DNA from 4 places in the Pantoea cypripedii genome. Region 2 is predicted to be linked to each of the others. Evidence: predicted binding sites of a transcription regulator. Region 2 holds the regulator's gene; each other region holds the start of a gene.
The links. The regulator PurR, encoded in region 2, represses purine synthesis genes. The targets are predictions, from matches to a motif close to CANGCAAACGTTTGCNTG.
Positions count from the first base shown of each region.

Region 1: purL (phosphoribosylformylglycinamidine synthase) is a predicted target of PurR. The motif match lies at 1,397-1,414, and genes of this name have one in related genera.
Region 3: HA50_RS20760 (NCS2 family permease) is a predicted target of PurR. The motif match lies at 1,369-1,386, and genes of this name have one in related genera.
Region 4: gcvT (glycine cleavage system aminomethyltransferase GcvT) is a predicted target of PurR. The motif match lies at 1,713-1,730, and genes of this name have one in related genera.

Region 1 is NZ_MLJI01000001.1:3,209,424-3,212,563, forward strand. It holds gene purL (phosphoribosylformylglycinamidine synthase) at 1-1,308, opposite strand, end outside; gene mltF (membrane-bound lytic murein transglycosylase MltF) at 1,578-3,038, shown strand; gene tadA (tRNA adenosine(34) deaminase TadA) at 3,035-3,140, opposite strand, start outside.
Region 2 is NZ_MLJI01000001.1:1,884,888-1,888,027, forward strand. It holds gene punC (purine nucleoside transporter PunC) at 1-20, opposite strand, end outside; gene punR (DNA-binding transcriptional activator PunR) at 130-1,041, shown strand; gene purR (HTH-type transcriptional repressor PurR) at 1,038-2,063, opposite strand; gene cydH (cytochrome bd-I oxidase subunit CydH) at 2,349-2,438, shown strand; gene HA50_RS08805 (C40 family peptidase) at 2,494-3,140, opposite strand, start outside.
Region 3 is NZ_MLJI01000001.1:4,434,530-4,437,669, forward strand. It holds gene HA50_RS20750 (MFS transporter) at 1-611, shown strand, start outside; gene yieH (6-phosphogluconate phosphatase) at 654-1,313, opposite strand; gene HA50_RS20760 (NCS2 family permease) at 1,454-2,767, shown strand; gene HA50_RS20765 (4'-phosphopantetheinyl transferase family protein) at 2,800-3,140, opposite strand, start outside.
Region 4 is NZ_MLJI01000001.1:3,471,552-3,474,691, reverse strand. It holds gene ubiH (2-octaprenyl-6-methoxyphenyl hydroxylase) at 1-97, shown strand, start outside; gene ubiI (FAD-dependent 2-octaprenylphenol hydroxylase) at 118-1,320, shown strand; gene gcvT (glycine cleavage system aminomethyltransferase GcvT) at 1,785-2,882, shown strand; gene gcvH (glycine cleavage system protein GcvH) at 2,904-3,140, shown strand, end outside.

The DNA.
Region 1 (3,140 bases), 1.3 Mb from region 2:
CAGCTTCGCACCCACCACAATTTCGCCTTTCTGCACGTGGTCGGCACGGATGTTACCGATGCCGCCCGCCAGCATGATTGGCTTGTGGTAACCACGCAGTTCTTCACCGTTGTGGCTGTTTACGCGCTCTTCATAGGTACGGAAGTAGCCGTTCAGTGCCGGACGACCAAATTCGTTGTTGAACGCCGCGCCACCCAGTGGGCCTTCGGTCATGATATCCAGCGCGGTGACGATACGATCCGGCTTACCGAAGTCCTCTTCCCACGGCTGTTCAAAGCCAGGAATACGCAGGTTAGAAACCGAGAAGCCCACCAGACCCGCTTTGGGTTTGGCACCACGTCCGGTTGCGCCTTCGTCACGGATTTCACCACCGGAACCGGTCGCTGCACCTGGCCACGGAGAAATTGCCGTTGGGTGGTTATGCGTTTCCACTTTCATCAGGATATGCGCGGCTTCCTGATGGAAATCGTATTCGCCGTTTTCGGCATCGGCGTAGTAACGGCCAACTTCGGAACCTTCCATCACCGCCGCGTTGTCTTTATAGGCAGACAGCACGTAGTCGGGCGTTTGTTCGAAGGTGTTTTTGATCATTTTAAACAGCGACTTAGGCTGTTTTTCGCCGTCGATAATCCAGTCGGCGTTGAAAATTTTGTGACGGCAATGCTCGGAGTTCGCCTGGGCAAACATATAGAGTTCAATGTCGTTCGGGTTGCGACCAAGCCCAGTGAAGGCGTTCAGCAGGTAGTCGATTTCGTCATCGGCCAGTGCCAGACCCAGCGTGGTGTTAGCCAGTTCCAGTGCCTGACGGCCCCCACCCAGCACATCAACACTTTTCAGTGGCTGCGGCTCATGGTGAGCAAACAGTTGCTGCGCATCATTGAGATCGCCGTATACCGTTTCCATCATGCGGTCATGCAGCAGGCTGGCAAGCGTCTGCCACTGCGCTTCTGTCAGTTGTGGTGCCTGAACATAGAACGCCATACCGCGTTCCAGACGACGCACCTGCGGCAGGTCGCAGTTGTGGGCGATGTCGGTCGCTTTGGAGGACCAGGGTGAAATGGTGCCTGGGCGCGGCGTCACCAGCAACAGACGCCCTTGTGGCGCATGTTCGGCGAGAGACGGACCGTATTTCAGCAGGCGTTGCAGGCGGGCTTTTTCGTCCGCACTCAGCGGCGCACTGACATCGGCAAAATGGACGTACTCGGCGTAAATATCACTCACCGGCAGATGAGCGTCCTGAAAGCGGGTCAGCAGTTTGTTTACACGAAATGCCGACAGGGCGGGCGAACCACGCAGAATTTCCATCATTAAAGATCTCTCGTCTTCGAAGCGCCGGGCGACGCTTCATTGGGCGCAACAGGGAAAACGGGGCGTATTATAGAGAAACAGCACCGGTTACGAAACCGTTTGCGCAGAATTTATGGTCTACAGGATTTGCCTGAATTTTGCGCAAATCCTGCTATATAAGTTGCTCCGGCTCGCTTTGTTGCGCAAAATGCCCTTCGCTCTGGGAGTTCATACAAGATCAATACTGCCTTTTAAAGACAGAGGCCTTAGAGCCAGCGAGAGACAACTATTTGAAACGCCTGAAATTAAACTATCTGCTCATCGGTCTGATCACCGTGCTACTTGCGCTGGCACTGTGGCCGTCGATCCCCTGGTATGGGGGCGGCAAAGACGCGATATCGCAGATCAAATCACGGGGAGTACTGCGCATCAGTACCGTGAACTCCCCGCTGACGTACTACACCATCAATAATGCACCAGCCGGTATGGATTACGAGCTGGCAAAGCGCTTCGCCGATTATCTTGGCGTCAAACTCCAGGTAACGGTGCGCCCGAACCTCGGTGACCTGTTTGACGATCTTGATGATGGTAAGGCAGATTTGCTGGCTGCGGGCCTGATCTACAACAACGATCGCATTGCCCGTTATCAGACCGGACCGAGTTATTACTCGGTATCGCAACAGCTGGTGTATCGCATTGATAAGCCGCGGCCCAAAAACCTCGGTGATCTGAAAGGCCGCCTGATTGTGCAGTCCGGTTCCGCGTACCTGTCAACTTTACGTTCCGCCAAAGCCGATCACTATCCGGATCTTGACTGGTCAATCGCCACCGATCAGGGGCAAAAAGCGCTGCTGGAAGCGGTGGCGGATGGCAAACTGGACTACACCGTGGGGGATTCTGTCACCATTGGTCTGCTGCAACGCATCCATCCGCAGCTGGCAGTGGCCTTTGATATCACCGATGAAGAACCCGTTACCTGGTATCTGCCACATGATGAAGAAGATGACAGCCTGAATGCGGCGATGCTCGACTTCTATAGCCAGATGAGCGAAGAAGGCACCATCGCGCGGCTGGAGGAGAAGTATCTCGGCCATGTCGGCACCTTTGATTATGTCGATACCCGCACCTTCCTGCGCGCTATCGACAATACGCTGCCGGATATCAAGCCGTTATTCGAGAAGTATGCCGCCAGCATCGACTGGCGGCTGCTGGCGGCGATTTCTTACCAGGAGTCGCACTGGAATCCGCAGGCAACCTCACCCACCGGCGTGCGCGGTATGATGATGCTGACGCGTAATACCGCTGACAGCCTTGACGTGGCCGATCGTCTCGATCCAGAGCAAAGTATTCGTGGTGGCAGTGAATACCTGCAACGCATGGTGGACAAAGTCCCCGCGACCATTCCGGAAGATGAACGTATCTGGTTTGCACTGGCGGCCTATAACATGGGTTATGCCCACATGCTGGACGCCCGTAAGCTGACGGCCAAACAAGGCGGCAACCCCGATAGCTGGGCCGATGTGAAGCTACGTTTACCCATGCTGAGCCAGAAGCGTTACTACGCGCAGACCACTTACGGCTATGCTCGCGGTCATGAGGCGTATAACTACGTGGAAAACATCCGTAAGTATCAGATTAGTTTGGTGGGATATTTACAGGAGCAGGACAAACGGCTGGCGCAGCAGTCAGCCATGGAAGCGGAACTGGGCGCGGGCTATCCTGCTGTCGAACCGAAGATTGCGATGAATTAACCGGCGTCACGTTGCGCCTGGCGCAGCGCTTTTTTCTGCTCACGCCGCATACGAAAAAAATCACTCAGCATCGCGGCGCATTCTTCCGCCAGCACGCCGGAT
Region 2 (3,140 bases):
AATCCTTTTGATGACAACATGGTGATTCTCATTAGACAAATTGAACGCCGGGGAGTGTAAAAGGGTGCGGCAGGCTTTGTGAAACGCTAATATTTGCGAGGTGCTATCAAAAATTTTGCAGGCAAAATGATGTGGTCTGAATACGCGCTTGAAGTGGTGGATGCGGTGGCGCGCAGCGGCAGTTTTAGCGCTGCGGCGCAGGAGTTGCATCGCGTGCCTTCTGCCATCAGCTATACGGTACGTCAGCTGGAAACCTGGCTGGCCGTGCCTTTGTTTGAAAGGCAGCACCGGGAAGTGGTGCTGACGGCCGCGGGTGAGCATTTCGTGCGTGAAGGGCGGAGTGTTATCAAAAAAATGCTGGCAACCCGACGCCAGTGCCAGCAACTGGCTAACGGCTGGCGTGGGCAGTTGAGCATCGCGGTTGACTGTATCGTTAAACCGCAGCGTACCCGGCAACTGGTAAAGGATTTCTACCGCCATTTCCCGGATATGGAGCTGATTATCAGCTATGAAGTGTTCAACGGGGTCTGGGATGCGCTGGCTGATGGTCGGGTCGATGTGGCGATTGGGGCCACCCAGGCCATTCCGGTCGGTGGGCGTTTTGCCTTCCAGGATATGGGCGCGCTGAACTGGCGTTGCGTGGTCAGTCCCGAGCATCCCCTGACAAAAAGTGCCCAGCTGGATGAAGAAACCTTACGGGCGTGGCCTTCACTGGTGCTGGAGGATACATCGCGGGCGCTGCCGCGGCGTATGACCTGGACGCTGGATAACCAGCGGCGTCTGGTGGTACCGGAGTGGGAAACCGGGATGGATTGTCTGCGGGCAGGGTTGTGCGTAGGGATGGTGCCGGGCCATTTAGCCCGGCCACTGCTGGATAGCGGCGTGTTAACCGAACTGACGTTGCCTGCACCTTTCCCGGAGAGTCCCTGCTGCGTCAGCTGGTCGGAACAACGCGCCTCACCGGCATTAAGCTGGTTGCTGGACTATCTGGGCGATGCAGAGACGCTCAACCATGAGTGGTTGAGCGAAACGGTGGCTTAGCGACGATAGTCGCGGAACGGGCCGTCGGCGACGGAGCGGCGTTCAATCAATGTGGGCTGCACTTCGATGGTCTGCGGCTCTTCGCGCTTACTGGTGATGCGATCGAGCAGCATTTCCAGCGCTTTTTCTCCCAGCTGTGCTTTTGGCTGATGAACGGTTGTCAGAGCCGGGGTGAAATACCGGGCGTTGCGCACGTTGTCATAGCCAATCACCGAGATATCCTGTGGCACGCGCAGCCCCATTTCATCGGCGGCACAAATCGCGCCCATCGCCATGATATCGCCACCACAAAACACCGCCGTCGGACGTTGTTTCTGGTTGAGGATCTGCTGCATCGCCTGATAACCGGATTCCGGTTCGAAGTCGCCCTGCACAATCCACTCCGGGCGCACGGTAATACCGGCTTCATGCAACGCCTGCATAAAACCAGCATGACGACCACCGCCAGTGTTGCGCTCCATCTGGCCAGGGATGGCACCAATGTCGCGATGTCCACGTTCGATCAGGTAACGTCCGGCGAGATAGCCACCCTGGAAGGCGTTATCCTGCACGGTATCGGTGAAATCACCGCGAGACTCGCCCCAGTCCATCACCACCATCGGGATATTGCGGTTCTCTTCCAGCATGGTGAGCAGGTCGTCGGGATATTCGGAACACATCACCAATAAACCGTCGACGCGCTTTTGCGCCATCATCGAGAGATAAGCACGCTGCTTTTGCAGATCGTTATGCGCATTGCCGAGAATCAGCGTATAGCCACGGTCGAAACAGTGGTTTTCCACCGCTTCAATGATTTCCGCGAAATAGGGGGCTTCGCTGGAGGTGGCGAGCAATCCCAGCGTTTTGGTGTGGTTGACTTTCAGGCTACGCGCCACGGCGCTGGGCGAGTAGTGCAGCTCTTTGATCGCTTCCCATACGGCGTTACGCGTTTCTTCCGCGACAAAACGCGTTTTGTTGATGACATGCGAAACCGTGGTGGTGGAGACACCGGCGCGTTTCGCCACATCTTTAATTGTTGCCATGAAAATGGTACTCCCGGGCTTATCGCAACTTACTGATAAGTATATTGTTAAACGTTTGCGTCTGCTAATGGTTTTGCGCCCCAATTTTCGGGGCAAATGGCGAAGAAAAAGGCGTTAACTCGCAGTTAAAATCACTTTAACAGGCCACAAACACAGCGTGCGCAAAATCTGTTGCGCAACGAAAGGCGGCGATTCTAGCAAGCTGGCGCGGATAACACGAGATTTTTGCCGGGCGCTGTGCGAAAATTACATTAACCCTTCAATTAATGTGACTAAGGAGTTGTGATGAGTACAGACCTGAAACTGGCGCTGGGTACTACCGTTGGCGCGTTGTTAATGATCATCGTGTTCAGCTTCACCGCGATCCTTCATTAATAAAAAAAGCCGGACCTGAAATTTCAGTGTCCGGCTTTTTATTGCGCGGTGATGTTTAGCGAATGGTTTTCGGCGTCATCATGCGGCGTGCACCGACATAATGCTTCTGCCAGTAATCTTCACCTAATGCGCTAATCTGAATATCTTTACCGGTACGCGGTGACTGAATAAATTTGCCGTTGCCCAGGTAAACACCCACATGGTCAGCGGTACCGCGATGGTTAATGCGGAAGAACACCAAATCTCCCTTCTCCAGCATATCGCGTTTGATCGGCGCCGCATCACGCAGGTGATACATTTCGTTAGCGGTGCGCGGGAATTTGTATTTCACCAGATCTTTATAGGCATACCACACCAGACCACTGCAATCGAAACCGGTATGCGGTGAAGTACCGCCCCACTGGTAAGGTTTACCGATCTGACCCATTAATTTGTTCATCGCCGTTTCACGCGCCTTTTGATAGCGCTGACGGTGTGATTTGCTCATCCTGATAGTGGTGAGGTCGCTGGCGTCATCCTGCTCATCCAACACTTTCGCCACGCGCTGATGACCATATTTTTTGGTCGGCGACTTCAGCAGGGCTTTTCTGCGGGTGGTTTTGTGCAGCGCAGTTTCGGTTTTGGTGGGTTTCTTCAGTCTTAACTTATGAACACTGCTGGTAAGGCGTGATTTTTTGGTGCTGGTCTTGACCGGGCGTCGTT
Region 3 (3,140 bases), 2.5 Mb from region 2:
GTATCCGTTTGCTGTTTAGCGACCGGGCCACCAGCAAGGCAAGCCTGGGTATCTTTATCCTCTGCTCGGTACAGAACTTTGGTTATTACGGCCTGATGATTTGGATGCCGAGTTATCTCTCCTCCAGCTTCGGCTTCAGTCTGACCAAATCCGGCCTGTGGACCGCCGTCACCGTGGTGGGGATGACGTTCGGTATCTGGCTGTTTGGCGTGCTGGCGGACCGCTTCGCGCGCTGGAAAATCTTCCTGTTGTATCAATTTGGCGCGGTAGTGATGGTGGTTATCTACGCTCAGCTGCGCGATCCCACCGTGATGCTGTTTACCGGCGCGCTGATGGGGATGTTTGTGAATGGCATGATTGGCGGCTATGGTGCGTTGATTTCCGACACTTTCCCGCCACAGGCACGCGCCACGGCGCAGAACGTGTTGTTTAACCTCGGACGAGGTGTGGGTGGTTTTGGCCCGCTGGTAATTGGTTTACTGGCGGCGAAAATATCATTCGCTGCGGCTATCACGCTGCTGGCGCTGATTTATCTGCTGGATATTGTGGCAACGCTGTTTTTGCTGCCGAAGAAGCAGGGTAATGAGGATTCACTGGGCGCGATTGGCTGATGCCACGGCGCGATTTTTCGCGCCGTGATGGGTAACAGGGCGTTACACCAGCGCCCAACCCCGCGCCTGCCACAATGCTGGCAACTGCGCCATATCATCAAAACGGGTCACCAGCGGGTGATCAAGCTCCGGGTTATGCGCATCAGCGCAGTAATAAAACACCGGAATACCGGCGGCGATACCGGCGCGGGCACCCGCTTCCGAATCATCCACCAGAATGCATTTCTCAATCGGCACCTGCATTTGCTCCGCCGCGTGGTACATCAGTTCCGGATCGGGTTTCCAGTGATTGATGTCATAACCGCTGTAAAGATGCTCAGCGAAGTACGGCAGCATGCCGGTCAGCCCGAGGGAATGCTGCATTTTCTTTACCGTGCCATTCGACACCACACACATCGGCACTTTAACCTGCTCCACCAGCGCTTTGGCCCCGGCGATAGGCTCCAGCTGCAAGTCAAACAGCCGGGCCACTTCGGCGCGGTAGGCGGTTTCCACTTCCTCGATAGGGAGTTCGGCCTGATGTTCCGCTGCCACATCACGGATGATGTCGTACAGTTTTACCCCTTTGTATTTTTCGAACATCTGCTGGAGCGATAGCTCGATACCGTAGCGGGCAAAGGTGTTGACGTAAGATTGTGTACAGATCACCTCGCTGTCGACCAGCGTGCCGTCACAATCAAAAAAAATACATTCAACTGACATCGCACATCATCCTTTTGGTAAACAATTAGCTGTCACTCTAACCCACTGCGCGCGTCGAGCAAACGCTTGCGAAAAATCAGTGTGCTGGGCCGGTAAAATCTATAGGATACGCGCGTTAAATTTTTCAGCAGGATAATGCTATGAACAAGCAGGGTCTGTTGCAGCGCATTTTTAAGTTGCAGGAACACGGTACTACCGTGCGTACGGAAGTGATCGCCGGTTTCACCACTTTTCTGACGATGGTGTACATCGTCTTCGTTAACCCGCAGATTCTTGGTGCCGCGGGTATGAATACCCAGGCGGTGTTTGTCACCACCTGTCTGATTGCCGCATTTGGCAGCATCCTGATGGGGCTGGTGGCCAATCTGCCGGTCGCACTGGCACCGGCGATGGGGCTGAATGCCTTCTTTGCCTTTGTCGTGGTCGGCGCGATGGGGTATTCGTGGCAGATCGGTATGGGGGCAATCTTCTGGGGCGCGCTGGGATTATTAATCCTCACGTTGTTGCGCGTGCGTTACTGGATGATCGCCAATATCCCGCTGAGCCTGCGCGTGGGCATCACGGCCGGTATCGGGCTGTTTATCGCCATGATGGGGCTGAAAAATGCGGGCATCATTGTGCCGAATGCGGACACGCTGGTCACCGTGGGTAACCTGACCTCGCATAGCGTGCTGTTGGGTGCGCTCGGCTTCTTTATCATCGCCATTCTGGCTTCACGTAATATCCATGCGGCGGTGCTGGTGTCGATTGTGGTGACTACCGTGATTGGCCTGCTGCTGGGCGATGTGAAGTTTACCGGCGTGTTCGCAACACCGCCGTCTGTTGGCTCTGTGGTGGGTCAGGTCGATATCAAAGGTGCGCTGAATATCGGGATGGCCGGGGTAATTTTCTCCTTCATGTTGGTCAACCTGTTTGACTCCTCCGGCACGTTGATTGGCGTAACCGACAAAGCCGGGCTGACCGATGAAAAAGGCACCTTCCCACGGATGAAGCAGGCGCTGTTTGTTGACAGCATCAGCTCAGTGGCCGGGTCGCTGATTGGCACCTCATCGGTCACCGCCTATATCGAAAGTTCTTCGGGCGTGGCGATTGGTGGCCGCACCGGACTGATGGCGGTGATCACCGGTATCCTGTTCCTGCTGGTGATGTTTCTGTCACCGCTGGCGGCAATGGTGCCCGCCTATGCGGCTGCGGGCGCTTTGATCTACGTCGGCGTGCTGATGACGGCATCGCTATCACGCGTGCGCTGGGACGATCTTACTGAAGCGGTTCCGGCGTTTGTCACTGCGGTGATGATGCCGTTCAGTTTCTCGATTACGGAAGGCATTGCGCTGGGCTTTATTGCTTACTGCGTGATGAAACTGGGAACGGGGCGCTGGCGGGAAATCAGTCCGTGCGTGGTGGTGGTTGCGTTGCTGTTTGTACTGAAAATCGTGTTTGTTGACGCCCACTAAAACTAAACAGGCCGCATAAGCGGCCTGTTTTGTTATGGGTGACCCATTTCCTGCGGTGTGGTGCGCTCGCTGGGTAAACTGGTCAGACGCAAGGTGCGTGGACCGATATTCGGTTTACTCATCTCCACATCGCGCAGCGGCTGCCATTGATAGTCGCCATCAATTTCCCACAACCGAAGTCGTTCCGTACCGGGTGACAACGCGCACGACCAAACCAGCGTCGGTTCGGCATCGCACACGGCCTGAATATCCGGGAACACGCTGGAGCGCAGACGCCCTGCGGCGGGATGGAGTCGCAGTGAATCAATACCGCTTTCCGCTTCACCAGTGAGTTTGAGAATGCTCTGGCGCAGCGTCCAGATCTGCGTCAGCG
Region 4 (3,140 bases), 1.6 Mb from region 2:
GGTGGCAGGACGAAATCTTGGGCTGGTGGCAATGGACCATCTGCCGTGGCTGCGAAACCCCCTTGCCGCGCGGACGCTCGGCTGGGTAAAACGTTAAGCATGAATTAAGGGGCAGCAATGCAAACTTTTGATGTGGCTATCGCTGGCGGTGGCATGGTCGGACTGGCCGTTGCCTGCGGGCTGCAAGGCAGTGGATTGCGCGTTGCGGTGCTGGAGAAGGCGGCAGAGCCGCGATTTGATCCGCAAGCTGCGCCATCGATCCGCGTATCGGCGATCAATGCAGCCAGTGAACGCTTGCTGCAAAAGCTCGATGTCTGGTCAACGATTCTGGCATTGCGCGCCAGCGCTTATCACGGCATGGAAGTGTGGGATCAGGACAGTTTTGGCAGCATCAGTTTTGATGATGAGCAGCAGGGCTTAGCCCACCTCGGCCATATCATTGAAAATCCAGTGATTCATAGCGCATTGTGGCAGCGCGCCAGCCAGTGCAGCGATATTACGTTGCTGGCTCCGGCGCAGTTGCAGCAGGTGGCTTTTGGCGACAACGAAGCCTTTATCACCCTGCAGGATGGCAGCATGATGAGCGCCCGTCTGTTGATTGCTGCCGATGGTGCCAACTCCTGGCTGCGTGACAAAGCCGATATCCCGATCACTTTCTGGGATTACGATCATCACGCGCTGGTGGCGAATATCCGCACTGATCTGCCGCACGATGCGGTGGCGCGCCAGGTGTTCCACGGTGACGGCATTCTGGCATTTTTGCCGATGCAGGACCCGCATCTGAGTTCGATTGTCTGGTCGCTGTCTCCTCAGGAAGCCACGCGTTTGCAGGATATGCCGGAAGCGCTGTTCAATCAGCAGCTTTCTGTGGCTTTCGATATGCGCCTTGGTTTGTGCCAGGTGGAGAGCGAGCGCAAAACTTTCCCACTGATGGCTCGCTATGCGCGTAATTTTGCGGCACATCGGCTGGCGCTGGTGGGCGATGCGGCCCATACCATCCATCCGCTGGCCGGGCAGGGGGTTAACCTCGGCTTTATGGATGCCGCCGAACTGATCGGTGAAATCCGCCGCCTGCACAGCGAGGGCAAGGATATTGGGCAGCACCTGTATCTGCGACGTTATGAACGCAGCCGCAAACATAGCGCGGCGTTGATGCTGGCGGGTATGCAGGGTTTCCGTGAACTTTTTGCCGGAAGTAATCCAGCGAAAAAATTCCTGCGTGACGTCGGCCTGAAACTGGCGGATACCCTGCCAGGGGTCAAACCGATGATGCTGAAGCAGGCTATGGGGCTGAATGATATCCCCGGCTGGCTGCGCTAACCTTCTATAAATCTGCACAAATTCCGTAACGGCGCGCTTTATCGCGCCGTTACGATCACTGCTCAATGACACCATTAATCCCCGCTTGCACCATCATGATGCAGGCGCGCCCTCTTTTTGCGCCTCGTTTGATTTATTCTAATTTTACGCTGGAATTCGCATTATATTTTCTCATGTCAAAGAGGTTTTTTGCTGGGGCTATTTGCCCGCTCATGGCGTTGGATTCCATTATTTTGCTACATAAAAGTTATGTTGTTGTATTTTGTGCGTGTTTAATCACATAAAGCCAGTGGATTATCCTGCATTCTGTGCGGCGCTTCGCAGACGACAGACTTTGTTTCGCCCTCGTTTTCCTTATGGTTAATTCGGGCGTTCGGTGGTAACGTCAGCGCAAAGAGAACGTTTGCGTCAGCCATCACGGCTGCGCAGGCGCGTCACGCTCACTTGTTTTCTACAGGATGGTTATGACTCAGCAAACGCCTCTATTCGAACAGCATCAGGCCAGCGGCGCCCGCATGGTGGACTTTCACGGCTGGATGATGCCTCTGCATTACGGCTCACAAATGGATGAGCACCACGCGGTACGTACTGATGCCGGCATGTTTGACGTTTCCCACATGACCATCGTCGATCTGCGCGGGGCGAGCACCCGCGAATTCCTGCGTTATCTGCTGGCAAATGATGTCGCCAAACTGACCCAGCCAGGCAAAGCGCTTTACACCGGCATGCTGAACGCTTCCGGTGGCGTCATTGATGATTTGATTGTTTACTTTATGACCGAGGACTTTTTCCGTCTGGTGGTGAACTCCGCGACGCGTGAAAAAGATCTGCAATGGATTGGTGAACACGCGAAGAAATACGGGGTGACGTTGACCGAGCGTGACGATCTGGCGCTGATTGCGGTACAGGGACCCAATGCCCAGCAAAAAGCACAGTCGTTGTTTAGCGCGGCACAACGCGAGGCTGTGGCGGGCATGAAGCCCTTCTTCGGCGTTCAGGCGGAAGATTTGTTTATTGCTACCACCGGTTATACCGGCGAAGCGGGCTACGAGATTGCCTTGCCTGCTGGCGCTGCTGCGGATTTCTGGCAGCGTTTGCTGGCGGCAGGTGTCAAACCGGCGGGTCTGGGTGCACGTGATACGTTGCGTCTGGAAGCGGGGATGAACTTGTATGGCCAGGAGATGGATGAAGGCGTCTCACCGCTGGCGGCCAACATGGGCTGGACCATCGTCTGGGAACCGACCGACCGTGATTTTATTGGCCGTGCCGCGCTGGAAGCTCAGCGTGCCGCAGGGACAGAAAAACTGGTGGGTCTGGTCATGACCGAAAAAGGGGTGCTGCGTAACGGCTTGCCGGTACGTTTCACCGATGAACAGGGTCAGCCGCAGCAGGGTATTATTACCAGTGGTTCCTTCTCTCCAACGCTGGGTTACAGCATTGCGCTGGCACGCGTGCCAGCGGGAATTGGCGAGCAGGCGATTGTGGAAATCCGCAATCGTGAAATGCCGGTGAAGGTCACCAAACCGATTTTTGTTCGCGCCGGTAAACCGGTCGCTCAGTAACTTTTTTCAGGAGATTTGGCGATGAGCAATGTACCAAAAGAATTGAAGTACAAAGATAGCCACGAGTGGGTGCGTAAAGAAGCCGACGGTACTTTCACCGTCGGGATTACCGAGCATGCCCAGGAACTGTTAGGTGACATGGTGTTTGTTGACCTGCCAGAAGTGGGACGTGTTGTTGCAGCTGGTGAAGATTGTGCAGTAGCAGAATCAGTAAAAGCCGCTTCTGACATCTATGCTCCGCTGAGCGGCGAAATCATT